Regions from separate parts of the Dendrosporobacter quercicolus genome, predicted to be linked through region 2. Evidence: a T-box and tRNA genes for the amino acid it is inferred to sense, from the RefSeq annotation. Region 2 holds a T-box; the other holds one or more tRNA genes.
What was found. The T-box of region 2 lies ahead of leuS (leucine--tRNA ligase). A T-box ahead of a tRNA ligase gene usually reads a tRNA of that ligase, here a tRNA-Leu.

Region 1 (15,824 bases), on a different contig from region 2:
GAATTCAGGCGGATTTAAAAAGCTTTGCAGCCTTGGGCGTTTTCGGCATGAGCGCCATCACGGCCATCACTGCTCAAAATACTTGCGGAGTTACCGGCATCCGGGAGCTAGATACAGAAATTATTAATGACCAGATTGATGCCGTGTTCAGCGATATTAGGGTTGATGCCGTCAAAATCGGCATGCTGTCGAATTCGGAAATTATCAAAACAGTAACTGCGGCATTGGTTCGTCATAAGGCGCGCAATATTGTTCTTGATACGGTTATGGTAGCAAAGAGCGGCAGCCAATTATTGAAAAAGGATGCGATTGCAGCTTTGAAGAAGCATCTCATTCCCCAGGCCCTGGTAGTGACGCCAAATTTGTATGAGGCATCGGAATTGGTGGGATTTGAAGTCAACAATCAGGCGGACATGAAAAAAGCAGCTGCAGTGATCAAAGAAATGGGTGCACAATATATTGTGGTTAAGGGCGGCCACTTACCGGGCAGCGCCTGCGATTTGCTGTATGACGGCAATAAGTTCAGCAGCTTTGCCAATGAGCGGATTGACAGTGTGCATACCCATGGTACGGGCTGTACATTTTCTTCGGCTATTGCCGCCGGCCTGGCTAAAGGCTTGAGCGTCGAAGCCGCCGTTGCTGAGGCCAAGCGCTATATTACCATGGCTATTACACACGGTTTTGCTCTCGGCAAGGGGATTGGTCCTACGCATCATTTCTATGAACTATATCATCGAGCTGGTTTGTACTAGTATATGGAGGGTGAAAAATGGCTAGGATCCTAATTTGCGACGATTCCGCTTTTATGAGAATGATGCTAAAAAAGGTACTGGTTGAAAACGGTCATGAGGTGGTTGCTGAAGCCGGTGACGGAAAACAGGCTGTACAAATGTATCGCCTGCACAAACCGGAGGTGACGACCATGGATATAACGATGCCTAATTTAAATGGCATAGAAGCAGTGAAGATCATTCATAATGAGAACCCTTTGGCGCGGGTGATTATGGTTACCGCATTAGGTCAAAAGGCGATCATTAGTGATGCACTGACTGTTGGGGCTTCTGCTTTTATTGTTAAACCTTTTGATCCGGAGCAGGTGGTGGCCGCCATTAATAAAGTGTTAGCCACATAATCAAAAAAACTTGACAAAAAGCTGGATTTTATGTATAATAACTTTTGTTGTCGCAGATGTTGGGGTTAGAGGTTTTAAAAATTGGTTGACATGCAAAAGGCTCTGATATACAATAGATTATGCGTTTAATATGTGGCCCGGTAGTTTAGTCGGTTAGAATGCCGCCCTGTCACGGCGGAGGTCGTGGGTTCGAGTCCCATCCGGGTCGCCATTTTAGATGTTGGCTGTTGGACATTGGCTATTGAATTAAAGCAATAGCAGTCTGACTATAATATAGCAGGTTATTAGTGCGGCTTCCAAAGTCCAAAATCTAATATCCAAAATCCAAATTGCCTCGGTAGCTCAGTCGGTAGAGCAGAGGACTGAAAATCCTCGTGTCGACAGTTCGATTCTGTCCTGAGGCACCATTTATTGCGGAAATAGCTCAGTGGTAGAGCATCGCCTTGCCAAGGCGAGGGTCGCGAGTTCGAATCTCGTTTTCCGCTCCATAAAACGGCGGCATAGCCAAGTGGTAAGGCAGAGGTCTGCAAAACCTCTACTCCCCAGTTCAAATCTGGGTGCCGCCTCCAACAAAATTTATCATGCCGGGGTGGCGGAACTGGCAGACGCAACGGACTTAAAATCCGTCGGATGGTAACATCCGTACCGGTTCGATTCCGGTCCTCGGCACCAAATCTAAGCAAACTAACTTGAGTGTGATTACTACATGCCTTGGACTCTGTCCGGGTCTTTTTGTTTTATAGCGAGCGAATATAGTCAAGCGAATTGAGACTGCAACCGGATGGCAGCGCCGGGATTCAAACTGGGCCAGGATCATACGTCTACGTCCTGCCCGAATGGAGAAAGAGGTAATCACAATAACGGAGAAATTAGTAAAGGCTCCCGCGAAAAACAGGAGCCTTTATATTATAGCCCAAAACGTCCTTTCATAGGGCGGTTTTTTCATGTCTAAAATGAGAGAGGAAAGCCTAAGGCTTACGATGGAACGGTTTACCCGGGCTGAGGAAAGCGCTGGCCGCCAGGGAGCGGCGGATTGAGGCGCTGGAAAAAGAAAACGCCGACCACAGAAGCAACTTGCGGAACGGCCAAAGGAGTTAGAGATTCGTTAGCGATATTGAAATTTGAATTGCTGTCGAACATTTTTCTCAAAAACAAATTGAGCAAATTACGAATGATTTAGTACAACAAATTGAATACCATGGATTGACTATTCATGTTCCTTGGTAAGCGTAGTAGTCAGTAATTCGTATACAGAATCATAGATGTTACGATTCGCTTTTTTCTTCTGTTTTTTCGAGCGCAACTCGAATGACCAGATTTCTTTAGAGAAATTTTTAATACTTTCTTCAGTTTTTTCGATACTGGCCGTAACTTCCTGAATGCTTTGTCTTATCTGTTGAGCTGGGCCTTCCGTTGCATCGTAAGATTCAGTGGTGCGGTTTTGGTGCTTTGAAATAAGAAGTAGTTGATATTCAGTATTTTCCTGAAATTGTAAAATCAGATCGAACGCAAAGTAACAATTTAGATAAGGAGCCTCCGGAATATCATATTTAAGTGTGGCTTTCAAATTTCCGTAAGACGCCGATACAATACGTTCACCCGATTGAACTTCAAAGCCGTTCTCTTTGAAAAACCGGTCAAAGTCATGAAAAGCTTCGGTAATGGAATGTTCAATCTTTGTCTCGATTTTTTTGGCAAGACGTGCAGACAAAGTTCCCTGCTTTTTCTTTAAGTCCTCCAATTCTTTTAACAATGCAAGATTCATTGCAATCACCTCCTTTGGGGTGACATTTCGACAAAGACCAATAATTTCCTGTCTAAACATACAACCGGGTTTTTCTTTTCCGATGAGCGGGAACGCTCCTGCGAGATCGGAAGGTTTAGCGGTGGCGCCTTGGGACAGGTTAAAGGAAAAAGTTCAGACAAAGCGGCCCGTAAGCCTGTGCTTTTAATTCATGTTTGCCAAAACAGGCGGATGAGCCAGGACTGTTGGATGACCCGGCTGACGATTGGATTAAAGGATTTTTACAGGTAAGGCCGAATGTATAAGCGATAAACCATATTATTACCGGGGAGTATTCTATGACAATTCAAAACCAACCCACGATACCGATGCTCAATCAGTTGGAGCAGGTATTTACTTTTGCTTTTATCGAAACAGCAGTATATCATTTTGTTTTTCCCAAACAAGCTCAATATATTGCGGCGCGTATCAGCAAAAAAATATGCCGCTGTTTGTGCTGTAACGAGATTATCGAAGTTGCTTTTAGAAATGAAAGCGTTGTTCATATTGAAAAAAGCCGTTTGGCAGAGCAAAAAAAGCGATATGCCGCTCTTGGACTTCCTTTTCCTGCTGTAGCACAGGGCGAACCGCTTGTTTATCAGCAAACCGGTTACTGTGAAAAATGTTTTGCCGTCAATTTACAGCAACCGGAGCAGCCGGCGCAGCTGGTCTATCACTTATGCCGGCAAATTTATGAACTTGACCGGCAGTTTGCCGCAGCCGCCGGCCGGTTAATGGATTCCGCTGTAAGCAGGTGGCTGGAAAAGACGCCGGATCAACAGTTGTTCAGCTATGATCTGAGCGGCTATATCGCAGTGCGGGAGCTGCTTAGCGGCGTGGTTGCCAATGATGAAGCCGTTAACCGCCATATTAGGGAGTATCAGCGCCGGTATACCGAATTGGCCGGACAGGTCAAGGCTCATTTGACCTGTATTGCCGCAAACAAGTTTACAGCCATTGTTGGCAAACCGCTGGATATCTACGAGACGATGGCAGTGGACATTTATAATGAATATACCGTTGCGTTTCCTGAACCGGACATGCCGGCCGGGGAATTTTTCACTGAAGCGTCGCTGGTCAAGGACCGGATCATGATGTTTTTGGAACAGGGGCGCATCAAGGCCCCGGATGACTTATTGCGGGAACTTGGTTTTGTCGATCAATGGATTGAGTGGCTGGCCCGGCGCATGGCAACAATAGAACAAGATTAGAGAACCCGCCTTCGCCGGGATTTGAGAGCAGCAAAGCCACAGCCTGATGTTCGAAGCCATAACTTACAGGAGGAATGCGCAGGAACCGGGAGGTTACGGGTTATAACATACTAAGGAAATTAACTTTTCTGATTGCAAAGCATGAAACTGCTCTTTGATGTGAGCGGTTTTTTCATTAGCTGTATTCAGCGGCAACTGGGGGTATAACATGGATATATTTATTGTCATGATGACCGGGCTGAATTTGGTTTCAGTCATCGGCTTGTCTATATTGGTCATGCGGGTGTTAAAGCGGCGCAAGGACCTGTCGGTTACGCTTTATGGCATTGAGCGCAGCCTGGAGCGAATGGAGAAATCGCTTCAGGAGGAACTGGCCAAGAGCAGGGCCGAAAACGGCGTTAACGCGAGGGGACTGCGGGATGAACTGGCGAATGCGCTGAATCGTTTTAATGAATCGGTGCTGAGCCGGCTAAATGAAAATGCAGCTCTACAGTTATCGCAATTGGAGAGTTTCGCTAAACAACTTGGTCAGCTTACTCAACGCAATGAGCAGCGGATGGACAAGCTGCGTGATGCGGTGGAAGGCCAATTGAAGGCAATACAGCAGGATAATACCAGGAAGCTGGATGAAATGCGCAAGACGGTGGATGAAAAACTCAACGATACACTGGAGAAAAGACTTGGCGAGAGCTTTCGCCTGGTCAGTGAACGTCTGGAACTGGTTCACAAAGGCCTGGGTGAAATGCAGAGCCTGGCGCTGGGGGTTGGCGACTTAAAACGAGTTCTTACCAATGTCAAAACCCGGGGCATTTGGGGGGAAATGCAGCTAGGCAATATTCTGGAGCAGGTTTTAACTGTTGAACAATATGCGCAAAATGTTGTTACCAGGCCAGGCGGCAATGAACGGGTTGAGTATGCAATCAAGCTGCCGGGCCGGGATAAGGAGGGCAGTATTGTATGGCTGCCCATTGATGCTAAATTTCCGCAGGAGGATTATCAGCGCTTGCAGGATGCCCAGGAGCAGGGGGATTTTGCCGCTGCCGAAGAGACTGCCAAAGCCCTCGAAAACCGCATTAAGGCAGAAGCGAAAGATATTGCCGCCAAATATATTTGTGTACCTGATACTACCGATTTTGCCATTTTGTTTTTGCCGATCGAAGGGCTATATGCAGAAGTGCTGAGACGTCCGGGGCTGTGTGATATACTGATGAGAGAGTATAAAGTGATTGTTACCGGTCCGACAACACTGGCGGCTTTATTAAACAGTTTGCAGATGGGCTTTAGAACGCTGGCGATTGAGAAGCGCAGCTCCGAAGTATGGGGTATCCTGGGGGCGGTGAAAAGTGAATTTGGCAAGTTTGGTATTTTACTGGATAAAACGCATAAAAAATTGCAGGAAGCCAGTAATTCTATTGATAACGCGGCCCGAAAGTCGCGGACTATTCAGCGTAAATTAAAAGATGTGCAGGAATTGCCGCAGGAGCAGGCGGTCAATATTTTAGGTGCGTCAGGTATTGGTGAAACCTTTGCAGATGAAGAATAATACATCACCTTGCCTGTGTCCGGCAGGTGCGCTCCTGGGCCTTGGAGAGCGAAAACCCGGTGCAAATCCAGCCTGGAATTTTAAGAGTTACAGAACTAGCCCCTGAAAAATATAGATGCTATAATATGACGGTGGGCTAATTTTAAAAGGGAGAAAATATACTTAATGAAAAATGTGTATGATGAAATACGTCTTTTTTATGAAGAAGATATAGAGTGGCAACCAATCGTCAGACGGGAATGGGTTGAGGGTTTTTTGCGCCAGAAAGCCTGGCAGGGGGTGGCTGATGCTGAACTCAGAGCGATGTGGCGTAATATTGAAATGTTTATACTTTATCTGATTCATGCTGAGAACGATAGTTTAGACGAGCTTACCGCCCGGGAATACAGTATCGCAGTTGAATGGTTAGCCAGTCATATTCCGGACTACAGTATCAGCATTGAATCGGTACGGCGGTTTTTTGACGTGTTAAAGGATTTTTTTCAGTATCTGTATAGTAAAAAGGCCATTGCCGGAACTGAGGAAATCAACCGGGCGGCACATGAAATCGCCGGCGGCGATACATTAAGGTTGATGAATATTGATGACTCTGAGCTGGGGATATTCAGTGAAGATTTTGACGCTCCGGCGCTTCTGTCTGATGAGTTTGGCAAGCGGGTTGGCGATACGGTGGAACGGTTGATGGTGAAAATTGGTTCTTATTTTCAGCAGGAGCAGTTTAGTAATGATTTTGACCGCGCTTTGTACTTGTACACCGGCCCGTTCGATCATGTGCCTGAAAATGAGCAGGATGAATTCTGGCTGGGGTTCTGGGATTATTTTCTCTTTGATTATCATTTGCTTGAAAGTGATGAAAAACCATTACAGCATTTCTTTGATTTGCAATACAAAACACTGAATGCTGATGAACGGCAAATTTTACAGGATCTTTTAAACGCGCAATTTACCGTGTTTTACATCAGCAGGATTCTGGGACCGGATTGGGTGGAATGCATTGATTTATTTACCGGCGCCGTGATGAAGCTGCCCTATCCGGATTTTGAATTCAACAGCCTCAAGAAAATCTTGTTTTATGGTCATCTGTATTCGGGCGGAGTTGTTATGTTGAATTATGTAACTAGTGTTGAGGTCAGCCCCAATCTGCGCCAACGGATCAAAGATGAAGTTCTCCGTCAGAAGGCTATTTATGAAATTCAGTGTCCTGAAGCAACGCTAACCGGTTTTTTTGACAGACATGCTTTGGTTGTTCGCCATACCATTGACGTACTGGTAACTTTGGCTAAGGTGAATGTAACGTCTGCATTTCAGCTTGAGAAAGAATTTCCTGTAGTACGCGACATCCGTACTCCTAATGAGCAGGTAGCTTTATTGCTGGACAAGCTGGCCAGGGAATATGGATTATCCTGCCATGATCTAATGCTGGTTAAGAGAATCTGGCATGATTTTTCTCAGCTGACGGTGGTTACTATTAGAAAGCCTGGCGTATGGGCGGCAGCTGTATTATTTTCATTTGCGCAAATGAATGGAACAGATGATATCTCTCCGGAGGAGTTGGCGGAGAATGTGGGAATATCTGTAACCAGCCTGAAAAATAGCCGTAATAAATTATTTGATGTATTGCAGTTGCAGAAATTTGATCCGCGTTATTTAAGTGAAGAAGGCTTTGTGCTTTCTTTGTTCGTACTTTAGATAGGGGTGATCATTGTGGTTTGTGAAAACTGCGGCAATGAATTTAAGCCGGGCGAAACAGAATGCAGCGTGTGTCATTCCGGTAAGGGCGAAGTTAAAATATTAACGACAGAGGAAAAACGGAATTTTCAGGGCGTGACAATTGAAACAACTGGTGAGGATCAGCATGACCAGAATCAGCGCCGGCGACATGAGCGGGAAACTGGCTATGTTAAGTACCGGGTGATCAGTTTTGGCAATTCCGGTTTTTTGACAAAACTCTTATTTGCCGGGATATTGCTGTTTGTCATTTTTGTTGCCTTGCCGGTAGTTGTTTTCGGAGCAGGCTTAGTTTTGATCATATGGTTTATCTTGCGGAGCATTAACCGCTAACAAAAAACTCCCGGAAATCCGGGAGTTTTTTGTTAAAGTGCGTGATATTTGAACCGCAGCGTACACGGAGGTCACAGAGGAAATCCGGCGCATCGCGCCGGAGGATCAACATAGTAATTATATTTTTACGTCCCTCTGTGGTTAGCCGCTTACTCCCGTTTATTCCCTAATAACTCGTCTTTTAATTTTAAATAATTAGCGGTAAAGTATACGCTATTCTGGGACTCACGGTGGTCAAAGCCATAAGCACGGCGGCTGACGGCCAGCACAGGAGGCGCCTGAATCCGTTTGGCGACGGCCATACCGGTATAGAGTTTCCACCATTTTTCGAGGTCGGCAATGAACTCGGCCGGGGTTGTAAACAGCTGCCTTACAATACCGGGCCGGCAGCCCAGTTTTTGTTCAAGGACGTCCTGCTTGTACCAGATCAGTATGTCTTCCGGGGTGGCTTTGCGCCAATATTCAACAAATGCCCGGAACAGATAATCATGATAAGGGTAGTGTAACGGATCGCCTTTGCCCTCGTCAACCGCCTGGTCAAAGGAAAGTTCAGCGCTGGGAACAATATCGATGGTGGCCTGGGGAATGACTTCTCGCCCATAAATCTGCTCATTGACATAACGGGAAAGGTCATATACCTGGTGTTTCCATAAATCAGCTAAAGCCGCCAGAAAACCGGCCTGGTCGCCATAGAGGGTGGAGTAGCCGACGGAAAGCTCACTTTTATTGGCATTGCAGGTGAAGACTCCGCCAAAAGCGGCGGCTACTCCGGCCAAGATACGGGACGAACGGTCGCGAGCCTGAATGTTTTCAGCCGTAAAGGGCGATACCGACAACTGGAAGACTTCGTTTGTCGCCAGATCCTTAATCTGGCTGGTGTTAATTTGCTGAATCGTACAATCCACTATTTCCTGAATAGGGATGACAGTATAAAGGCACTTAAGGTTTTCGGCAAGTTGATAAGCCAGATCTTTGGTGGTTTGCGAATTATAAGTGCTGGGCATATTGACCAGCAGGACGTTTTCCGGTCCAAGGACTTTGGCGTAAATAGCTGCAGCTAAAGCTGAGTCGATGCCGCCGGATATTCCGACAACAACCTTTTTAATTCCCAGGGAATGCGTAAAGCGCGCAATTCCGTAATGAATGGCCTGATAAATGCTGCCAATATCCTGGTCATTTGGCGGGATGACCGGTGCGGTTAGTGCAGCTTGGCGGCTTAGGTCCAAATCAATGATTTTCAGTTCGTCTGAAAATGGTTCACAATAGTGAGTAATGTCTCCATTGCCGTTGTAAACTGTGCTTACACCATCAAAAGTATAGACCGTTTTGCCATTGTTTTGCAAGCCGGTTGTATTTACATAAATCAGCGGCACTTGTGTTTCACGGGCCTGCTTGGAAAAAATCCGGTTGCGTTTGTTGTTTTTGCCCAAGGTATACGGGGAGCTGGAAATATTAATAAATAGATCGACAGGGCTGTTTTTGCGGATGGCGGCAATTGGCTTAACCGGATAATCATCAGTCCAGCCATCTTCACATAAAATACAGCCAATATTCAAGGAACCTGTCGGCAGGTTCAGCTGCACCGGCTGCAGCAGAGTTTCAACATTGACGTTTAATTCAGCCGCCAGCTGCCTCAGACTGTAAAAGTGTCTGGTATCGTCAAATTCACGATAGTTTGGCTGGAGCGTCTTGATGCGATAGGGATAAGGAAAGTTATCACCGCCCAGCAACTGGCCGTTATAGGCCGCAAAAAACGCGTTATATTTGCGCACCCGGCCATCATTGTTATGCTTTTCCCAGTCAACGGCAATGTTGCCGAACATAATGCAGATATCGGTCGAACTTTCGATGATCAGCCGGCCGAATTCCTCGCAATCCCGCAAAAAAGCTTCCTGTTCCCACAGATCGCCCAGTAAGTAGCCTGGGACAGCCATTTCAGGAAAAATGATTATACTGGTTTTGTCGCTTAGCGCCTGATCAATCATTTTGTGCATGGTTTGCGTATTCAGATCCGGTCTTCCAGGAGTAATTTCCATTTGTCCTAATGCAATTTTCACAAGTATGGGCACCTCTTTATGATTATTCCTTACTATTGTACACTCATATCACACGCTCTTAAGACCTTTAAATATTTTAATACTTCAACAATAAGCGCTGAAATCCTTTCCTGACTGCTGGAATAAAGCAGGAGATTTAGGTAAATATTTATAAATATAATGATATGGGGTGAGCATGATGGAGCATTGTTCCGTTATCAGGCTGTTTTGCAGGAAAACAGGGTGGAAACCGCAGCCAGAGTGCAGGAGGTACTAACCAAGTAGGCCGGAACTATCTTTTGCTGGTACACAGTTGTGCTCCGTTGACAAATTGCCTGAACAATTATATACTGTAAAAATACTCATCTGCTTTATTGTACATAGAATACTTGATTCGAGGGGTAGAGAGGCTTTGAAGAAAACAAATGCGGCCCGTATTTTGGATGGGCTGGGAATTGAATATCGGCTTCAGGAATATCAGGTGAATTTAGATGATCTCAGTGCTGAGGCGGTTGCCCTGAAGGTCGGTTTGCCTGCTCAACAGGTTTTTAAGACGCTGGTCGTCCGCGGTGATAAAAGCGGGGTAATAATGGCCTGTATTCCAGGGGCGTCTGAATTAGACCTAAAAGCGCTGGCGGCCGCCAGCGGCAATAAAAAAGCTGAAATGGTTCCACTGAAAGAAGTATTGGGTATTACCGGCTACATCAGGGGCGGCGTTTCTCCTTTGGGAGCGAAAAAGGCTTTTCCTGTTTATGTTGATGATACCATTGAAAATTGGCCGGTTGTTGCGATCAGCGCCGGCATTCGCGGCTGTCAGATAATCCTTGCGCCGGATGCATTGCTGCGCGCAATTGGCGGTATCGTCTGTGCGATTGCCCGTTGATGCAAGCTTTCCGACCGACTGCCCAGAGAGGAGAAACGCTGATGAAAGTAACCATTGATCATCAGATTGGACAGCTTGTTCCCAAATGCCGTTTGGGGATTAGCGTAATTAGGGATGTTCATATTCAGAAAGCCGGTCCGGAGTTCATTCAGGAATTTCAGCGTCTTCAGCAGGAGATTGCCGGACATTACCGTTTGGATAAATTAGCTGGGGATTTGCGGATTGCCGCTGTTCGTAATATGTACAAAAAACTGGCTTTTGATCCGGGCCGTTACCGGCCGGCTGCTGAAGCCCTTGTTCGCAGAGTGCTGCAAAACAAAGGTGTATATGAAATCAATAGCGCGGTTGACGTGAATAACTACTGTTCAATGAAGTATTTGCTGCCTTTTGGTTTATATGATCTGGATCAGGTCAAGGGCGACGTGCTGTATGGTGTCGCCGGTCCAGGCCAGTATGTAAATATCGCCGGTAAATCAGTTTCCACCGCAGGAAAGCCCTGTTTAAGCGACGCTGACGGTGTATTTGGCAATCCGACGGCTGATTCACTGCGGACTGCCGTTACGCATCATTCACGTAATCTTTTGTCTGTGATCTATGCTGATGAGGAAATTGGCGATGACGAACTTAATCAAATGATTAAACATACCGGCGACATGTTAGCTCGTTACAATGCGGGAACAGTGGGCGAAGATCGAATTGTTTATGGTAACAGCGTTTTGTTTAAGGGGGAGATTTAATGAAATATTCAAGTACACGCGGCCGGGAGCAGCTATTGGTATCTGCCGAAGCCATAATTTCGGGAATTGCCGACAATGGCGGACTGTTTGTGCCGCTACGGATACCGGTGCTGGATAGAGCGGTTATCGCCAGTCTTGCCGGCTTAAGCTATCAGCAGCGGGCTGTCAAAATTCTTAACGAATTTTTAACCGATTATTGTATCGATGATTTAAATCGTTGCATTGCAGAGGCTTACCACGCTGATAAGTTTGATGACAAAGCAATTGCGCCGCTAAAAACGTTACCGGACGGCAATTATGTACTGGAGCTTTGGCATGGGCCGACCAGCGCCTTTAAGGATATGGCATTGCAGTTATTGCCGCAATTAATGTCCCGGGCTTTGCAAATGACTGGTGAGAGCGATGAGATTGTCATACTGGTGGCCACGTCGGGTGATACCGGCAAGGCCGCTTTGGAAGGATTTAGAGATATTGAACAAATTAAAATTATTGTTTTTTATCCCTATCAGGGTGTAAGTGAGATTCAGCGCAGGCAAATGGTCAGCCAGGCTGGCGACAATGTTGCGGTAATTGCGGTTAAAGGTAATTTTGACGATGCCCAAACCGGCGTGAAGAATGTCTTTAATCATGAACAGTATAAGGAGGAACTGGCTAAAGCCGGCTTTCAATTGTCTTCAGCCAACTCCATTAACTGGGGCCGGCTTGTTCCGCAAATTGTTTACTATTTTAGCGCTTATGCCGATTTGGTGCGTGAGGGTCAGATTGCTCTGGGCCATGAGGTAAACTTTGTTGTTCCTACCGGCAATTTCGGCAATATCCTGGCCGGATATTACGCTAAACAAATGGGGCTGCCGGTAAAACGGCTGATTTGCGCGTCAAACGCCAACAATGTACTTACCGATTTCCTCCAAACCGGCGTTTATGACCGGAAGCGCGGTTTTCACAAAACGATTTCGCCTTCGATGGATATTCTGATATCAAGCAATCTGGAACGTTTGTTATATCATATTACCGGAGGCAACACTGAACAAATCAAGGCCTGGATGACTGCGCTTAATACTGAGGGCAGATATGACATTGGTGCGGAAAATCTGACCGTTGTTCAGGAGCTGTTTTGGGCCGGCTGGGCGGATGATGCTGGTACTATGCGCACGATTAAAGATATTTATGAACGTTACGGGTATACTGCGGACCCGCATACTGCAGTAGCGTGGCAGGTTGGCAATACTTACCGCCGGGAAACAGGCGATGCTACGCCCAGTATAATTTTATCCACCGCAAGTCCATACAAATTCAATGAGAGCGTGCTGCAGGCAATAACCGGGAAAGACTTAGCAGGCAAAGACGAGTTTGACATGCTGGAAGAACTTGCAGGGCTTAGCGGCCTTGAAGTCCCGCCATCCTTAGCCGGTTTAAAGGATGCACCCGCCCGTTTTGGTCAGACTTGCGAGAAAACAGAATTGGAGCAAGTAATCAAATGCCTGCTGGTAAAGTGAAATAGCCTGCGGGCTATTTTTTTACGTTCGGAACGATAATTCCGCCAAGCGGAGAAAGCGGACTTTGTCCGTTTACACCAAGGCGTGAAGCGGTTCATGTATTCAATTGATGAAATTATTAGAATAGTTTTATAGATTAGGCAATCGGCGGAAAAAGTGTGTTATAATATTAACAAATACAATTATCTATATCTGGAGGGATCGCAATGAAAGAGTTAGTAAAAACGTCTGAATTAATCCACGGGGCGAAAACAGTTTATCGTAATCTTACTCCAGCTCAGCTAGTCGAAATGGCAGTGGCCAGAAAAGAAGGTATTTTGACTTCAAATGGCGCATTATGCGTTACTACCGGCAAATATACCGGACGTTCACCTAATGACAAATTCATTGTCGATGCACCTTCAGCGCATAGCGATATTGCCTGGGGCAGTAATAAAGCGTTTTCGGTCGATCGTTTCGACCAGCTATATAACCGGATGATTGCCTATGCCCAGAACCGTGAGTTGTTTATTTTTGACGGTTTTGCCGGAGCTGACCCGGGCAGCCGGATTGGCGTGCGGTTCATCAATGAGTTTGCCTGGCAGAATTTGTTTGTTCATCAGTTGTTTGTCCGTCCGCAGACCGGCCAAACCACCGATGCCGATTGCACTGTCGTTTGCCTGCCCGGCTTCAAAGCCAATCCGGACATTGACGGTACCCACTCAGAAGGCTTCATTGTGCTTAATCTGGAACAAAATATTGTCTTGATTGGCGGCACCCATTATGCGGGTGAAATGAAAAAATCAATCTTTACCGTCATGAATTACAAGTTACCGAAAAAAGGCATTCTGTCGATGCACTGCGCGGCCAATACCAATGCTAACGGTGATTCCGTGCTGTTTTTCGGCTTAAGCGGCACCGGCAAGACTACGTTGTCCGCCGACCCGACCAGAAAGCTGATTGGCGATGATGAGCACGGGTGGAGCGATAATGGTATTTTTAATATTGAAGGCGGTTGTTATGCCAAATGCATTCATCTGTCTAAGGAAACTGAACCGCAAATATGGGACGCAATTAAATTCGGTACAGTATTGGAAAATGTATCTGTTCATCCTGAGAGCAGAATACCGGATTATGATAATTCCGGTATAACGGAAAATACCAGGGCGGCTTATCCCATCCATCATATTCCTGATGCCGTAATACCCAGTGTCGCCGGCCATCCGAAAACAATTATCTTTTTAACTGCAGATGCTTTTGGTGTATTGCCGCCGATTGCCAAACTAACGACAGTGCAGGCAATGTACCAGTTTCTGTCAGGCTATACCAGTAAGCTGGCCGGTACTGAACGTGGCGTAACCAAGCCTGAAGCCACATTTTCAGCTTGCTTTGGCGCACCATTTTTACCGCTTTCGCCTTTGGCCTATGCCAACCTGTTGGGCGAGAAACTGGCAAAGTACAAGACAAATGTGTTTCTTGTAAATACCGGTTGGTCCGGTGGTCCATATGGGGTGGGCCAACGAATAAAACTGGCTTATACCAGAGCGATGGTTTCAGCGGCAATTGAAGGCCAGCTGGACAGTGCTGACTGGGCGCTTGACCCTGTATTTAATATTTATATACCAACCGCATGCCCCGGCGTTCCGTCCGATGTACTCAACCCCCGCAATACCTGGGCTGATAAAGCTGCTTATGATACCCAGGCCAGGCAGCTGGTGCAGCTGTTCATTAAGAACTTCGCTAAATTTGAGGGAGGAATTTCGGCGGAGGTTAAAGCTGCCGGCCCGAAAATTCAATAAACCTGCAACAATTAACCAGAGCCGGCTTTTCGCCGGCTCTGGTTTTGAAATCCAGCCTAAAGATAATGTCATCACAGCCCTCCGTAACCCCCCCGTGTCCTCCGTGGTTAATGCCGTTCTTTTGCCCGCTTATGCCGGGGTCGGATAACCCACGTCCTTTTTAATGTACATTCTTCGCAATTGCCGCCAGCGTCTCAGGCTTAGGCAGCTTTTGCCGCACAGTGAGCACCGGGGCAAATAAATCACCGTCGGCGGCAACCCGTTCCAACACTTGCTGGGCGTTAAAAACCAGCAAGTCAGGGTCGCGCTTAGCCAGGGCGGCTTCAACCTCCTGCCAGGATACCGGCGTTGAAACGGTAGGCAGCTCACGGGCGCGCAGGGAGTAGACGCAAACCGTGGTCTTGTGGTCGTCATTCTGGCTCCAGTCGACGAAAACCTTGCCTGTCCGCAGTGATTTCCTCATATTGGACACAACATATTCCGGATAGCTTTGTTCGAGCAGCAGAGCGATTTTGCGGGCGAATGTTTTGGTTTGATCATAGTCGGCCGGAGTATTCAGCGGCAGGTATACCTGGAGACCTTTTGAGCCGGAGGTTTTGGGAAATGCCTGGAGGGAATGGGCGGACAATAGTTGCCGCAGCCATAAACTTACTCTGGCGCACTGTAGGATGGCGGCCGGCGGGCCGGGATCAAGATCAAAGACGACCATGGTGGGCTGTAATATAGTTTGCGCCAGCGATAAGGAGGTGTGCAATTCGAGTGCCGCCAAATTAGCCGACCAGATGAGTGAAGGGAGATCTTCAACCAGGCAGAAATTGGTGTTTTTTTGATTGCTCTCACTCCAAATGGGGGCGGTTTGCAACCAGTCCGGTTTTGATGACGGGCATTCCTTTTGGTAAAAGAATTTTTGCAGCGCTCCATTCGGATAGCGCTTCAGCGTCAGCGGGCGCCCTTTCAGGTGCGGCAGCAGGACTGGCGCAATACGAATATAATAATCAATTACCTGTCCTTTGGTGAACGCTGTGGAAGGGTAAAAAATTTTATCCAGATTGGATAGCTTTAATTGTTTGCCGCCTACTTCAATTATACTTTTATTGGGCACGGGATTTTTTCCTCCTGGTTTTGGCCGGCTCGGGCTGATCCTTCTTAATGGCGGCAAGACTG
Region 2 (15,824 bases):
TGAGTTCCCCGTATTGCTTGATCAGGAAGCTGTTGTTGCCAAAATTTTTCGAATAAATGCAATACCAACCACGTTAGTTGCGGACCAGCACGGCATCGTCCGATACCGGAAGGCCGGCAGTATAACCCGGCAGGAGCTGGAAGCGGTAATCGGAAAACTGCAGGGGTGATGAAATGACGGAAAATGTTTCCCTGGCCGCAGCCTTTGCGGCTGGTATTGTCTCAGTACTGTCGCCCTGTGTCATTCCTGTGCTGCCAAGCTATGCCGCCTGTTTAACCGGCACTGCAACCGGGCGCGGCAAGGTCGTCATGAATGCCGTTTGTTTTTTGGGAGGTTTTACGGCGGTCTTTATTGTAATGGGCGCCACTGCATCGCTGTTAGGGCAGTTGTTTAGCCAATACCAGGAATTCATTCGGAAATTCGCCGCTATTTTTATGATGATGATGGGCGGACAGCTGGCTGGACTTTTTTCGTTTTCCGGGCTTAACCGTGATTACCGTCCACTTTTGCCTAGCAGCGGGCAGCTGGCTGGTTGTTTTCGCGCGTTTGTGTTGGGCGCCGCGATAACCACCGGCTGGACGCCTTGCATTGGGCCTGTTTTGGCAACCGTTTTGCTGTATGCAGGTTCAACCGCATCATTAAAAATCAGCATTGGTTTATTGCTGGCCTACGCCGCCGGTTTTGCCATTCCGTTTTTAGCGCTGACTGTACTGCTCAATCAAATTCGTGACAGATTAAAAAAGGCTGCGCATTTACTGCCGTACATTCAAAAGGCCGCCGGCGTGGTTATCCTAATCACCGGTATTTTATTGTATTTTAATGTATGGATTAAGCTGATTGGAGTTGTGGCCTGATTCTGTTTAATATTATATATTATAGGAGAAATAAGCAAAATCTGCAAATTAGTTTTAGCTGACGGTACCTGGTAGTCCACCTTCCCCAAATCTACAGTGTTCTTGGCGCAATTCATCCTATAGCTTTAGACTTGGTGGACTATGGCATAAAAAAGGCCGGCGCAAAAATAACAACCAGCCTTACCTTACATCAACTTTTCAGCCAATCTTCAAATTTTGCCAGTAGATCACTGCGGGCGGCCTCGACTTCAACCCCGCGCCATTCCTGGCCGGTATCACTGTCATACCAGCTGTCCCTGTTGCTGAAGGTACCGGATGGATACAATTTTTCTTTAATTGCCAAATGCATGCCATCCAGCATGCTTTGTTTAATGGTTTTTCTGGTGACGGCGCTGCCTGTTTTTTCGGTTGTTTTTACATCCAATCCGGAGTCAGTTAAATATACCTCGACAAGGCTTAGCAGTTTGCCTTGCTGCCCGGCAGCGACGATTGCCTGCCGGGCAGCTGTGGTAGCCTGGATTCGCTCGATGCTATCTTCTGATACAGTAACTCTTACATTGCCGATAATCAGTTTATACATAATACACCTCCTCAATAGTTTAATTTATGCTGGCGCTTTCGATATAGAACAGCATATTTTCGTTAAGTTGACTTTTAAACGGCACCTGCGATATAATTAAATAAGCGGCATTCTGACTGGGTTTTGCATAGAAGATCAGGTAATGCCTTTATTAATCCGGTGATGCAGATCAGTAGGCTTTAATGGTGGCTGTCAGAAAATTGGCGGTTGATGCGAGCCAATACAACATAAAGCTGAACTCGCTGCGGAGGAGCAGTTGCTTAAACAACTGACGCTGATTGGCGTTATCGATCAAGAGAGGGTTGACAAGTGTATTTGTCATCAAACAGGGTGGTACCGCGAGAAATCTCGTCCCTGGCATCGGCCATGGGGCTTTTTTGCTTATATGGTCGGAACGGCTTGCTTCTGACTTGCTGAAGGCAATCCTGAGCTTGGTACAATCCTGGGCCCAAAAGGGCAAGAAAAGTGCTGGATTACAACAGGGAGGTTACCTAATCAATGAATGAGAGATATGCTCCGCAAGAGATTGAGGCGAAATGGCAAAAGTATTGGCTGGAACAACACACGTTTACGACCGAGCTTAATCGTCAGCGTCCGGAATACTATGTGCTGGAGATGTTTCCTTATCCTTCAGGAAATTTACATATGGGACATGTTCGCAATTATTCAATTGGCGATGTCGTTGCCCGGTTTAAAGCGATGCAGGGCTATAATGTGCTGCATCCGATGGGCTGGGATGCCTTCGGTATGCCGGCTGAAAACGCAGCCATAAAAAATAGCGTCCAGCCGGCGGAATGGACTTGGAAAAATATTGAGAATATGCGGCGCCAGCAGCAGGAAATCGGTTTATCGTATGATTGGAGCCGCGAAGTCGCCACCTGTCATCCGGACTATTACCGCTGGACGCAGTGGCTGTTTTTACTGTTCTACGAACGGGGTCTGGCTTATAAGAAAAAGGCGGCTGTAAACTGGTGTGACAAATGCAATACCGTTCTGGCGAACGAGCAGGTACTTGAGGGTAACTGCTGGCGCTGTGATTCTGTGGTAATCAAAAAAGAACTGGAGCAATGGTTCTTTAAAATTACTGACTATGCCGACCGGCTGCTTAAGGATCTGGATGAGCTGAAGGGCTGGCCGGAGCGGGTTAAAACGATGCAGGAAAACTGGATTGGCCGCAGTGAAGGTGCTGAATTCAGCTTTACAGTACCGGAATTTGACGAAACAATCCCGGTTTACACTACCCGCCAGGACACGGTGTTTGGCGTAACCTATGTTGTTTTGGCGCCTGAACATCCTTTGCTTGAGAAACTGATCGCCGGCAAACCGAATGCGGGAGCGGTTCGCGATTTTGTCGAAAGTGTCCGCAATCAGAGCGAAATTGCCCGTACTTCAAGCGAATTTGAAAAAGCCGGCATGTTTACCGGTTCGTATGCAGTTCATCCTTTTACCGGGGAACAAGTGCCGATCTGGGTGGCAAATTACGTGCTGATTGAGTATGGCACCGGCGCTGTCATGGGTGTTCCGGCGCATGATGAACGCGACTGGCAGTTTGCCTCAAAGTATAACCTGCCCAAACGATTGGTGATCGACTGGCAGCAGGGCCAGGCCAGTCTGGAAAATATGACCGGGGCGTATGACGGTCCGGGCGTTTTAGTAAATTCAGGCCAGTTTTCAGGACTGGATAATGAAACGGCCAAATCAGCGATTGCCGGCTGGCTGGAAGAGCGGTCTCTGGGCAAACGCCGGGTGAATTACCGGCTGCGCGACTGGCTGGTATCACGTCAGCGCTATTGGGGCGCGCCAATACCGGTTATTTATTGTGACCATTGCGGTGTAGTAGCGGTGCCTCAGTCCGAGCTGCCGGTAATGCTGCCGGACAATGTCCGGTTTGATACCGGTTCGGTTTCTCCTTTGGCCCAGGTGGAAGCTTTTGTTCGTTGTACCTGCCCGTCATGCGGCGGAGCCGCCCGGCGGGAAACCGATACAATGGACACGTTTATTTGTTCTTCCTGGTATTATTTGCGCTATACCGATCCCCGTAATACCAATGCGCCGTTTGATTCCTCCAAGGCCAATTATTGGATGCCGGTTGATCAGTATATTGGCGGTATTGAACATGCCATACTGCATTTGCTGTATTCGCGGTTTTTTACGAAAGTGCTGAAGGACGCCGGCCTGGTAAACTTTAATGAGCCGTTTAAAAATCTGTTAACCCAGGGCATGGTTATTAAAGACGGTTCCAAGATGTCCAAATCCAAAGGCAATGTAGTTTCGCCGGAAGAAATCATTGCCAAATACGGCGCGGACACCGCCAGACTGTTTATTTTATTCGCCGCTCCGCCGGAGCGCGATCTGGAGTGGAGTGAGCAAGGGGTCGAAGGGGCTTACCGCTTTTTGGGACGGGTTTGGCGGATTGTTGATTATTATGAAAAAACGGTGGTTGGCGCAGACGATGATTATGACCACAGTTTGCTGAGCAAAGAAGAAAAAGATTTGCGCAGAGTTTTGCACATTACGATTAAAAGGGTTACTGAGGACGTCGGCGCCAGATTTAACTTCAATACGGCAATCAGTGCGATTATGGAACTGGTCAATGCCATGTATGCGGCTAAAGAACAGTCTGTTGTGGCGAATGCGGGATTGCTGCGGGAAGTCACCGCCACCTTATTAAAACTGCTGGCGCCGTTTGCGCCGCATATTGCCGAAGAGCTATGGCATCAGGTGGTCAGCGCGGACAGCAGTGTTCATAAGCAGGTCTGGCCGGCCTTTGACGCTGAAGCCGTTATTTTGGCGGAAGTAGAAATTGTTCTGCAGATCAATGGCCGGGTTCGTGATAAAATTGTCGTACCTGCAGGCTTGACGCCAAGCGAATTGGAGAAAAAAGCGCTGGAGCAGGAAAAAGTTACGGAATTCACTGCCGGCAAGCAGATTATTAAAGTCATTTGTGTACCGCAAAAGCTTGTGAATATTGTGGTCAAGTAAGCAATGCTGTGAAAACAGGAAAGCCGCCGAACCTCTTGTCGGCGGCTTACAACGGGGAAAAAACTGCTGATGCAACCTGCGGCGTTCTGCCGCTAAGGCGCGGAATGCGGTTTTTTTTATTGATGTGTTCAATATCATAGGATTTTACAACATTGAAGGAGAAAATACCATTATTTACTAGTACTGGTGCAGCACTGAGGGGGTAAATATATGGTGGAAGATAAAGGGAGATTTTGGCTGATCATCGGGCTGTCAGCCCTGGTTGTGGCCGTGAGTGCCTATCATTACTGGCAAAAAACAGCTGTTCGCGAGTTTGAACATTCTTCTAATGAAGCTGTATTAACTGAAGCAGGGCCGGAACTGATCGTTTATGTAAGCGGTGCGGTTAATCACCCGGGGGTAATCAGACTTGCGTCCGGAGCAAGAGTTTTGGACGCAATTGACGGAGCCGGCGGCCTGCTGCCAACTGGCGATGCCGCAAAGATAAATATGGCGCAGCCGCTCAGGGACGGCATGCAAATTCATGTACCGGCCCGGGATACCAAAAGTAATACTGCCGGCGCTGAGCAAAGCCAAACCGCCGGGCCGGCAGCAGAGCGAATAAACATCAATACTGCCGGGGCACAGGAATTGGACAGACTTCCGGGTATAGGTCCGTCGATCGCTGAGAAAATCATTCAATACCGGGAGTCTAACGGTAATTTCAGTGCAATTGAAGACCTGAAAAAAGTACCGGGCATTGGCGAAAGCAAATATAACAAAATGAAGGACCGGATCGGGATTTAAGCTCTGCTTCATTTTAAATCGTATCCGTCCGCTCAGTTTGAACGGCGGACAGCGCTGTTTCCGGCTGTCGTTCTTTCAGTGGAACAGCCAGGCTGGCCAGCATAAGGACAGCGCCAAAGAGATAAGGCAAATCTGTATGAAGGTCAAACAGCAGTCCGGCAGCGGCCGGTCCGGCAATAATGGCCAGACTGGTATAAGCGTTGCTTAAGCCGGCGGCAAAACCCTGCTCCGCCCCGGCGAGTTTGGACAACAGCGTGGTCAGGGCGGGGCGCAGGGCAGCGGTAAATGAGAAAAAGAAAACGGTGACGGAAAGCAGCATAAAATAGGTCTTGGGAACCAACAGTAAGAGCAGCGCTATTGCCGCCAAACTCAGCGACAAGCGGATTACTTGCTGTTCGCCGAAACGGCGCAGCAGCCAATCCATGAATAACGCCTGGATTATTACACCGGCTGCTGCCCCAACGGTGAATAAAATGGCGATATCCTGCGGCGTATAGCCGTATTTCACAGCGAGGTACAAGCCGAAAACTACTTCAACATTGACTAAGGCAAAAGTGAGGATAAAGAACAGCACCAGCAGGGATAAATAGGGCGTTTGGAAGGAGGCTGCAAAATGACGGAGGACATTTCGCGGCTGTTTTTTTTCCGCCTTGCCGGCGGCTGTCTTTATTTTTGGTGATAATGTTTCCGGTAAAACCAGTATGGAAGCCAGCATAGACAGGGCAGAGGCGACGGCGGCGAAATAAAAGGGAAGGCGTAAGTCATATTCGGCCAGCACCCCGCCAACGCCGGGTCCAATCACAATGCCTAAGGCCATGGCTGCGCTTAGCCAGCTCATGCCTTTTCCGCGTTCGTCTTCGGTGGTAATGTCGGCGATGTAGGCGGTAATGGCCGGTGAGGTGAAAGCGATACCGATCCCCCCAATCAGCCGGGATACATAAAGCAGCCATAGTTCACTGGCTGCACCGAAGAGATACTGCGATAAACAGAACATGCTTAGTCCAAATACAATCGCTCTTTTGCGGCCGTAACGGTCCGATAATTCTCCGGCCAGCGGTGAAAACAAAAACAATGTTAACCCCATTGCCGATACCAGATAGCCAAGAACGGCCCCGCTGGCGGCAAATAGCTGCATGTATTTCGGCAATACCGGAATAATCAGACCGACGCCAAGCTGGGCGATAAACATATTGATAATGAGAATGACCAGTGGTGCATTGTGGCAATTGACGGTAATCATGATAGTGACAGCCTTTCTGTTGTAATTTTAAATACTGACTACTTAATTTTATAATTTTAATTAACGTATTGACTTGCTTAAGTGCAGGGATTATAATCTTATTGATTGTGATTATCATGATCAATAAGATTGAACTTTCTAATTGACTGACAACAGTCAATTAGAAAGGCCATGAGAAGTGGCAAAAAGTATCTGGGACTATTATATGTTGATTTCTGGTTAAACGTCAAATGACATTTTGCTCATGTAAAATGTATGAGCGGAAACGGACAGGGGCGATGGTATGACATAGATTGGTAATGACTCACCAACTGACTGAAATCAGTCGGTGATGGGATATTTGTTACATAACACGAGGTAAAGTGTTGCTAAAGGGTAAAAAGCTGCTGCCTCCATGACGGCAGTGAGCAGGCCTGGTTGAAAGGGGAAGATGATCATTAACCATAAGCGGAAGAAAATGTTGTGCGCACTGATGAGCAGTGCCCTGTTATTCGGAATGACCGGACTGGGGTCAGCCGAAGAGACTGAACAGGAGTATACGTTTGATGAGTATGTTGTTACAGCTAACCGTATTCCGGTAAAATTAACGGAAGTGGCGGCTCATGTAACTGTTATTACCGGCGAGGAAATTGAAAAGGGTGGTTTTACCCGGATATCGGATGTGCTGCGAAGCAAAAATGTCAATACCGGATCAACCAGCTTTGGCTCATTTCCGGTACTCAATGGCGATGATCGTGTGCTGATTCTGGTTGACGGCCGCAAAATGAACTGGCCCCATTTGATGTTCAGCGGCAATGACCATGTAATCAATATTGATGGCTTATCAGTGGAAAATATCGAACGCATTGAAGTTTTGCGGGGGCCCGGCTCGTCTCTTTACGGGAGTGATGCGGTCGGCGGGGTAATCAATATTATTACCCGGAGAGGAGACGAGAGCCGTACGGCGGCAGCCGCGGAGTTTGGCAACTGGGGCTTTAAGCGCTATAGCCTGACGACGGAGGGAACGGCCGGCGATATCCGTTATCTACTTACCGCCGAGCAAAAGAAACGCGATGATTTTGAATATAAAGATGCTGTAACCGGAAAGACCAGAACCCATGCCGCCAGCGACATCGACCAGGATTTAGTCACACTGCGTCTGGATAAGGAACTGGGCAATGGCCGCGATCTTTCCTTTCAGTGGGAACATACCAATGATCAGAGCGCTTTCGGTGCAGCCTTAATCGCTGACGGCAGCGCCGCAAATCCTGCCGGCAGGCAGGATCTTACCAGCAATAATGTTGCTTTAACATATCGCTGGAATCAAGACAGCGGTGCAGCCAACTTTTTTCGGGTATATCGCAATACCTCAGACGGAACGCTTTATCAATCCTTAGTAAAATCGGACGGGGTTAGTCCCTATACGTATGATCTCTATGCCAATGGAGCGGAATGGCAGCAAAACTGGAAGTTAAGTGAAAACCACACTTTGGTAGGCGGCGCCAATTGGCTCAAAGAGCATTTGGACGATAAAGACACCATCAACCGCGGCGTTACGACTAAATCTGTATTTTTAGAAAATCAATGGAAGCTGCCCGACAATTGGACACTCAGCGTCGGCACCCGTTATGATGATCAAAGCATTGTTGGCGATAATACGACCTCCCGCTTGTCGATCAACCGGGAAATTGACGCCACTACCAATATCTATGCATCCTGGGGGCAATTTGTCAGGAACCCCACCGTGGCGCAGCTATTCAGCAATACAATTTACTGGGTTGGCAATCCAAGCCTAAAACCCGAGGAAGGCAATACCATAACCGTTGGGATGAACACGGAGCTGGGGGATGGCACCAAATTGCAGGCCAGTGTATATAGCAGCCGCCTGAAAAATGCGATCCAGTGGAAATCTTTCTGGCCGGCTGAAGATCCCGGCTATTATGAAAATGTAGACCGGGAAAAACGAAAAGGTTTGGACATTAGCTTAACGAAAACATTATCGCCGCAATGGGATGTGACGGCAGGTTATTCCTATGCGCAAATTAAGACCACAGCCAATAGCACCGGCTATTATGACGACCCTAAAAACAGCCAGCCCAACGGTTATCATTTAGGCTTTGATTATCATCAGGATAAATGGAAGGCCGGACTTACTTTACGGGCTGCAACGAATCGCAGTTTAGAGAAGTTTACTTCCGAATCTTATCTGACCATGGATTTGGCTGTTCATTATCAGATCAATCCAACAACCCGTATTTATGCGAATGCGTATAACTTAACGGATGAGGCTTATGAACTGATTGGCAATGTCTGGTACGAGCCCGGCTCTTATCCAATGGCAGGGCGCAGCTTTTTTGTCGGTATAGAACACCGGATGTAACCAAAGCCGGGCAATCTGTTTGAAGGCAGGACAGGCACTGCTCAGTGGCATTTGGGCGGTGCAGGTCCTGTTCTATTATATGGAAGGGAAATTAGTCCTTGCTAAATTGCAGTTAGCAGGTAAAATAATACTGATAATCTTTTTCAACTATCTAAAGTATTTGTTTGCAAATAAAGATACCAGGGAGATAAACTACATGGCGCAATTCAATCCGCAATTTTTAGTTCAGCCGGAAGGTATGATTCAAAAACAACGAATGTTTACTTTCTTTCTGGCTTGTTTGGGCATCGCTGTCCTGGTTTCCATGTTGCTGGCGGTATGCCTGGGATCGGCAAAAATTGCTCCCGGCGATGCTTACCGCATTATTTTAGCGAAAGTATTCAATTTGCCTCTCAATGATATTGCCGGGCCGGTATCTCAGGCTCATCTGGATATTATCTGGCAAATCCGTCTGCCGCGGGTGCTGATGTCGGCTGTTGTCGGCGCAGGTTTGGCAGTATGCGGTGCAGTAATGCAGGCGGCGGTGCAAAATCCTCTGGCTGAACCTTATTTGCTGGGTATATCCGCCGGGGCATCACTTGGCGCGACTTTTTCCATCCTGATCGGCGGTTTAGCCGGAGTGCTGTTTGGTTTAGGAACAGCCGTCTGGGCGTTTATCGGCGCGCTTGCCGCTTCGTTGTTTGTCATGACGCTGTCGGGTATTGGGGGACGGGCTTCCCCGGTCAAAATGATTCTGGCCGGTTCGATCGCCAGCGCTTTATTCATTGCTTTAGCCAACTTTATTGTTTATCTCTCCAGCAATGCCGAAGGCGTGCGCAGCGTTGCCTTCTGGACAATGGGTTCGCTGGCTGCCGCCAAATGGGACAATCTGGCCTTGCCGGCAGCCGGCATTGCCGCCAGCTGTATCTTTTTCCTTACGCAGTTCCGTATTTTAAATACCCTGTTGTTGGGGGAGGAAACGGCAATTACCTTAGGCATTGATTTAGCAAGGGTCCGCCAGTTGTATTTAGTCATTACAGCGCTGATTACCGGCTTAATTGTTGCCGTATGCGGTATTTTCGGCTTTGTCGGTTTGGTTGTTCCCCACGTAGCGCGCGGTGTGGTTGGCGCCGATCACCGGCGTTTGCTGCCGGCAGCCATTCTGACCGGCGCAATTTTTCTGATCTGGGCGGATGTCCTGGCCCGTATTGTTTTAACAAGCGGTGAATTGCCGATCGGCATCCTTACCGCATTGGTCGGCGCTCCTTTCTTTATGTACATTCTGGTTAAGCATTCTGTTCATTTCGGCGGTCAATAAGGAGGCCTTGGCGTGGTGAATTTAGCTTTGAAAAACATTAGCGTAGAGCTTGGCAGGCAACAGGTTGTTAAGGATGTTTCACTGGAGGTGAAGCAGGGCAATTTTGTTGGGCTGATCGGTCCAAACGGCAGCGGAAAATCAACTTTGCTTCGTACCATTTACCGGGTGATCAAACCCGGCAGCGGAGCCATTCTGCTTGACGGGCGGAGTCTGCAAAGTTTCAGCCTGACGGAATCGGCGAAGAAACTGGGAGTTGTAGGCCAGTTTAATCAGGTTAATTTTGATTTTAGTGTTTTTGAGATGGTCATGATGGGACGGACGCCGCATAAGGGGATGCTGGAGGCTGATCGTCAGGAAGACTATGCGATTGCGCTGGCGGCTATAAAAACAGTGGGGATGGAAAGCTATGCCCACCGCAGCTTTTCGACTCTGTCCGGCGGCGAAAAGCAGCGGATTATTCTGGCCAGGGCTTTAGCTCAGCAGCCCCAGGTGCTGCTCCTGGATGAACCGACCAATCATCTCGATATTAAGTATCAGCTTGAATTGCTGGCGATTGTCAAAGCGCTCGGCATTGGCGTTCTGGCGGCGCTGCATGACCTCAGCCTGGCTGCCATGTATTGTGATCAGTTATATGTTCTTAAAGGCGGTGCGGTAATGACCAGCGGCAAGCCCAGGCAAATTCTGACGCCCGGGTTGGTTAGGGAAGTGTATGAAATTGATTGCGATATTAAGGAAAACCCTGCTACCGGCTGCCTGGCAATTACTTATTATCCTGTCTGCGGGCAGGTGTGAGGAAGGAGGGCGGGCGTATGAACAAATGTAAACAGTTGATCGCCGCCGGTATGCTGGGGGCTGCTTTGTTGATCACAGCCTGCGGATCAAAGCAGGCCGGAGTCGAATCCGGAGCCGGGGCGGTTCAGCCGGACTCCAAAGCGGTCACAATTGCCAATTATGATTATGCGGAAAACACCGTTGAATATACTTACCGTAAAGTTCCGCAAAGAGTGGTGCTCACTCATCCGGGCGCAACAGAGCTGTTATTGGAGCTTGGTCTGGAGAACCATATTTTAGCGACAATTGCCCCCTATGGCAGCCCGGTGGAGCGGGTGGCTGAAAAATATGCCGGATTGAATATAACCAAGGCGCAGTATATGCCGTCAGCAGAGGAACTGCTGGAAATGCAGCCTGACATGATCATCGGCTGGGTTCAGCAGTTTTCCCCCAATGGTATGGGGGAGGTGCAGGCCTGGCAGGAGCGCGGTGTAGGAACCTATATACTGCCAAGCACATTACTAAAGACCAGGCCTACGCTGGAGGATACAGTTTATCGCAGTATTGCGGATATGGGCAGGATTTTTGACATTCGGCAGGTTACCGGCCCTTATGTCCAGAATCTGAAAAACCGTGTGGATAAAGTGCAGCAGGCAGTCAAGGATTTGCCGCAAAAAAAGACGGTCATCGTTTTGCAGGATCATTTCAACGGAACTTTTTCTCTTTACGACAGCCAGTACCTGATCAGCCACATCGTTGAACTCGCCGGCGGCCGGAATCTGTGCGAAGAACGAACTTCCTTTGTCAGTGCGGAGAAAGTTTTGTCTTTTGACCCGGATGTGATTATTTTTGTATCTTTCAATCAGCAAAGGCCAACGGAAGATCTTGGCGATAAAGAGGCAGTCCAAAGCTTGCAGGCAATAGCCGAGCTGCGCAGCATGCGGGCTATTCAACAAGGAAATATCATTAATCTGCCCTTTTTTACGGTAAATAACGGCGGTATCCGTACGATCGATGCAATTGAGAAAATTGCCGCCGGTTTGTATCCGGATACGTTTTAAGTGAGCTGGCGGACAGGGCAATAATGCCAAAAATTTCTTGACACTGAGCAAAATATTATTTAAAATGTTAACTGACTTTAGTCAGTAGCGAAAAAGAGGTGTTGATTATCTCTAGAGTCAGCAAAGAACCTGAAGTGCGTCAGGCTGAACTTATGGATGCAGCCGAGGAATTATTTATCTCAGCAGGCTATCAACAAACTACCGTAAGTATGATTGTCAAAAAAGTCGGCGTTGCGCAGGGGACGTTTTATTATCATTTTGCTTCCAAGGAAGTCATTCTGGAGGCCATCTTTGACCGTTATATCCGAAAGATGATTTTGGAAGTGCACTCAGCCTATGCTCGGCAGAATACCGCCCTGGAAAAGCTGCAGTTGTTCTTTAAGCTGTTTTATAAGCTGTGCTATTATGATGAATCCGGTTTAATTGCCAAGATTTTGTATAAAGAAAAGCAAGGTCAATTAATTAATAAACTGTGGCGGCAGACTTTAATCGCAACCACGCCCATTTTACGGTGTATTTTAGAACAGGGCAACCGGGAGGGCGTCACCAGGGTTATTCATATGGATGAAACCCTGTCCTTTTTTGCCGGGATTATGGCTTCTTTGCTGGAGGCCAGCTCTCCCTCCGAGTTTGGTCATGAGGCTGATCCGGCCGTCATGAATAACAAGCTGAAAATCGCCGGCAATTTAATTGAGGCTTTGCTGGGCTTACAGGCCGCCAGCATTCAGTTTGACCTGCCGGAGAAAGAACAGGCTCAATATGCGGCAGATGCTTTGGCCCCCAAGGCTGTCCGATGACAACATTAAGGCAGCTTTCTAAGCTTTAAACAGGTGTTTATTACAGGAACGGCTTCCGCTTGCCGGTTTTTTTACCGGCAAGCGGGAGCCGTTCCTGATTTTCGGCAATTTTGTAAGATTGTAAATATTTAGCAGGATTTGATGGGTTAAAACAGAAATGACCCTAGTAGAGCATCAACCCCGTTTTAGAACTGACATGAACGTTATTGTATAATGGAGGTTGCGATATCATTCGTACTTAAACAGTTATGAAATACAGCTTAGGCTTGATTAATTGTTTGGCGGCGGCTGTTCTTACCGGTATATGGCTGGCAAGCCGGTTTGACCTACCGGCCCTTGCGCTGATTTTTCCGGCCTTGCTGATTGCCGTCCTGGCCGTGCGGGCGGTTTACCGGCGGCATTTCTCCGCCGGCATCCTGCTGGTACTGCTGTTTTTATGCTTAGGTGCAATCCGTTTTACTCATGAAAACACTTTGCCGGCTTATGCCGTAAGCCATTATGCGGGCCAGACAGTTACCGTGTATGGAACAATTTGTGAGACGCCCCGGACTTATGTCCTCAATGAAAAGCAGATGGGCGTGCGCTATGTAGTAGATGTGAATGGTATTGCATTGGCGGGAGGGCGGAAACTGCCCGGAGCGGGAAAGATCATGGTTAGCTCCCGGCAGGACAGGCATAGCAAGACCGGCTGGCCTGGCGGCGAATGTATTGTCAAAGGCCGGGTGGAAAATTTGCACGGCTTTCATAATCCGGGCCTGATTGATACGGTGGCTGCTTTAAGGCGAGCGGGTGTAATTGCCAGGATGAATGCCGGGTTTGACGGTGTCAAGCTGACTGGCGAGGGTGCTTATCGCTGGCAGGGAGCCTTGCATTTGATGCGGGAAAAGGCTTTGCTGACACTGCAAAAAGTGATGCCGGAGTCCGAGGCGGCCATGCTGTTCGGCATATTATTTGGCGGTTATGCGGGAATTGAGCCGGAGGTTGTTGAGGCATTTTCAGCTACCGGGATTGTGCACATTTTGTCGGTGTCGGGCACGCATATCGCATTAGTGGCCGGCGCCGTGTACTGGCTGTGCACTTTATTTAACGTTGGCGGAAAGCGGGCGGCTTTGCTGGTGACGGCAGTAATTGCGGCATATGGTGCGTTTGCCGGGTTAACTCCGCCGGTGGTACGGTCGGCGGTTATGGGCATAACGGCTGTCGGGGCAATTGCGCTGGGACGGGAAAGAGACGCCGGTCATGCCTTGGCCATAACCGCCCTGGCTATGGTGATTATTCAGCCGTCGCTGATCTTTGATATCAGCTTTCAATTATCCTTTGGTTCTACCGCCGGACTGATTTATTTATATCCCAAATTAAAGACGCGGCTGAATTTTCTGCCCGCTCTGCCGGCAGCGGCGGTGTCCTTGACCCTGGCGGCCCAGCTGGGTGTTCTGCCGTTTGTCGCCTGGTATTTTAACGCTTTTTCGCTGAGCGCCTTCGTCGCTAATTTCATTGTCGTTCCACTGGTGGAAGTTGTCGTTGTGCTCGGCCTGGCCGGGCTTGCGGTAAATGCTGTTTTACCGGTGGCGGGTGACCTGGCGTTGCTTATCTGCAGTTTTTTAATCGGGATTGTCATTACTTTGACCAAAGGGCTGGCAGCCATTCCGGGCGGGACCGTTTATTTGCCGCCATTTGATATTTTTGCCGGTTTGGTTTATTATATTTTTCTAGGCTGGCTGTTCGGTTATACCCCGCTGCGCATTCCGAGCCTGTTGCAGGCGGCCCAATGCTGGCCGCGGCAAAGTCTGGCTATTGTCCTTGTTCTGGGGCTGAGCTTTATGGTTTATCAGAGCAGGCCGCAGCCCCTGAACGTTCATTTTATTGATGTGGCGCAGGGGGATGCAACCCTGGTCGTTACACCACAGGGCCGGGCGGTGCTGATTGATACAGGCGGAGCCAGCAGTCAATCGGCGCTTGATATTGGCAAAAGGGTGGTTGTCCCCTATCTCAGGCATTATGGAATTGAGCGGCTGGACTATCTCATCTTGACCCATGGACATCAGGATCATGCCGGCGGCGCAGCGGCTGTCGCCGGAAAAATTCCCATCAGCCATATCCTGGTGGCGCGGGAGAGATATTCACCGGCAGTGGATCAATTGGCCTTGGCATTGAAGGGACAGAGGTTCATTCCCGCTTATACCGGTCAAAAAATATGGCTGGATTCAGTCCTGCTGGAAGTGGTTCATGCGGTGGACAGCAAAGCTGCCCGGTTTGACAATGAGGCTTCCAATGTAATTAGAATCAGTTATGGAAAGCACAGCTTCCTGATTACCGGCGATCTGGAAAGACCGGGCGAGGAAGCTGTACTGGCAGCCGGGACGCCGATTGCCAGCACGGTTCTTAAAGTTGGTCATCACGGGGCCAAAACTTCAACAAGTCCGGCGTTTTTGCAGCTGGTTGCACCGGAATATGCGGTCATTTCGGCCGGCGCCGGAAACCGGTTTGGTCATCCGCATCCGGAAATTTTACAACGGTTGTCAGCCCGGCGGATTAAAACCTACCGTACCGATCAACAGGGCGCGGTGGTATTCCAAACAGATGGCAAGAAGCTGTCTGTCAGTAGTTTCCTGCCTTGAAAGGAGGGTGTGATGAGTAGTTATATCAATGTGCTGGCCCAGGTTAGGCAAGGCCTGCTCAAGCCGGTGTACCTCATTCATGGCGAAGAGGTTTATTTAGCCCGTCAGTTGGAGCAGGCGATTGTCAATGCAATATTGGCGCCGGCTGACAGGGATATGAATTTGAATATCGTCAATGGCGATCCTGTGTTACAGGAACTGGCCGGTCTTATTGAAACAGTACCGTTTTGCGGCGAAAAAAACGTCATTGTAGTCCGTAATTCAGGATTGTTTCGCGGCCGCAAAGGCTCCGTCGAGTCCGAAAACGATCATACCGACGAACGGCTGTTAAAGGTGCTGGCCAATATACCTGGATATAGCCACGTGTTATTTATTACCGCAGATAAGGCGGATAAGCGGCGCAAACTATACAAGAATATTGAAAAACTGGGTGCTGTCGTAGAAGTAGCCCCGTTAAAACCCAGGGATATTAGGCTGTG

Region 1: it encodes a tRNA-Leu, which carries the amino acid that the T-box ahead of leuS (leucine--tRNA ligase) is inferred to sense. The anticodon was not compared.

The regions. Positions count from the first base shown of each region.
Region 1 covers NZ_FNHB01000014.1:8,003-23,826, reverse strand. Annotated here, with positions in the region: gene thiD (bifunctional hydroxymethylpyrimidine kinase/phosphomethylpyrimidine kinase) at 1-752, shown strand, start outside; gene BLR06_RS17505 (response regulator) at 770-1,132, shown strand; tRNA gene BLR06_RS17500 (tRNA-Asp) at 1,267-1,343, shown strand; tRNA gene BLR06_RS17495 (tRNA-Phe) at 1,464-1,539, shown strand; tRNA gene BLR06_RS17490 (tRNA-Gly) at 1,546-1,620, shown strand; tRNA gene BLR06_RS17485 (tRNA-Cys) at 1,627-1,701, shown strand; tRNA gene BLR06_RS17480 (tRNA-Leu) at 1,716-1,804, shown strand; gene BLR06_RS17475 (hypothetical protein) at 2,340-2,897, opposite strand; gene BLR06_RS17470 (hypothetical protein) at 3,215-4,126, shown strand; gene BLR06_RS17465 (DNA recombination protein RmuC) at 4,335-5,669, shown strand; gene BLR06_RS17460 (hypothetical protein) at 5,835-7,358, shown strand; gene BLR06_RS17455 (hypothetical protein) at 7,374-7,730, shown strand; gene nadE (NAD(+) synthase) at 7,880-9,793, opposite strand; gene ybaK (Cys-tRNA(Pro) deacylase) at 10,179-10,649, shown strand; gene BLR06_RS17440 (B3/B4 domain-containing protein) at 10,691-11,386, shown strand; gene thrC (threonine synthase) at 11,386-12,882, shown strand; gene pckA (phosphoenolpyruvate carboxykinase (ATP)) at 13,089-14,660, shown strand; gene ligD (non-homologous end-joining DNA ligase) at 14,821-15,762, opposite strand; gene ku (non-homologous end joining protein Ku) at 15,752-15,824, opposite strand, start outside.
Region 2 covers NZ_FNHB01000001.1:802,195-818,018, reverse strand. Annotated here, with positions in the region: gene BLR06_RS04010 (TlpA family protein disulfide reductase) at 1-169, shown strand, start outside; gene BLR06_RS04005 (cytochrome c biogenesis CcdA family protein) at 174-854, shown strand; gene BLR06_RS04000 (hypothetical protein) at 1,045-1,434, opposite strand; T-box leader at 1,585-1,793, shown strand; gene leuS (leucine--tRNA ligase) at 1,933-4,416, shown strand; gene BLR06_RS03985 (ComEA family DNA-binding protein) at 4,627-5,202, shown strand; gene BLR06_RS03980 (MFS transporter) at 5,216-6,442, opposite strand; gene BLR06_RS03975 (TonB-dependent receptor plug domain-containing protein) at 6,873-8,801, shown strand; gene BLR06_RS03970 (FecCD family ABC transporter permease) at 8,998-10,098, shown strand; gene BLR06_RS03965 (ATP-binding cassette domain-containing protein) at 10,114-10,890, shown strand; gene BLR06_RS03960 (ABC transporter substrate-binding protein) at 10,908-11,930, shown strand; gene BLR06_RS03955 (TetR/AcrR family transcriptional regulator) at 12,032-12,727, shown strand; gene BLR06_RS03950 (DNA internalization-related competence protein ComEC/Rec2) at 12,976-15,345, shown strand; gene holA (DNA polymerase III subunit delta) at 15,358-15,824, shown strand, end outside.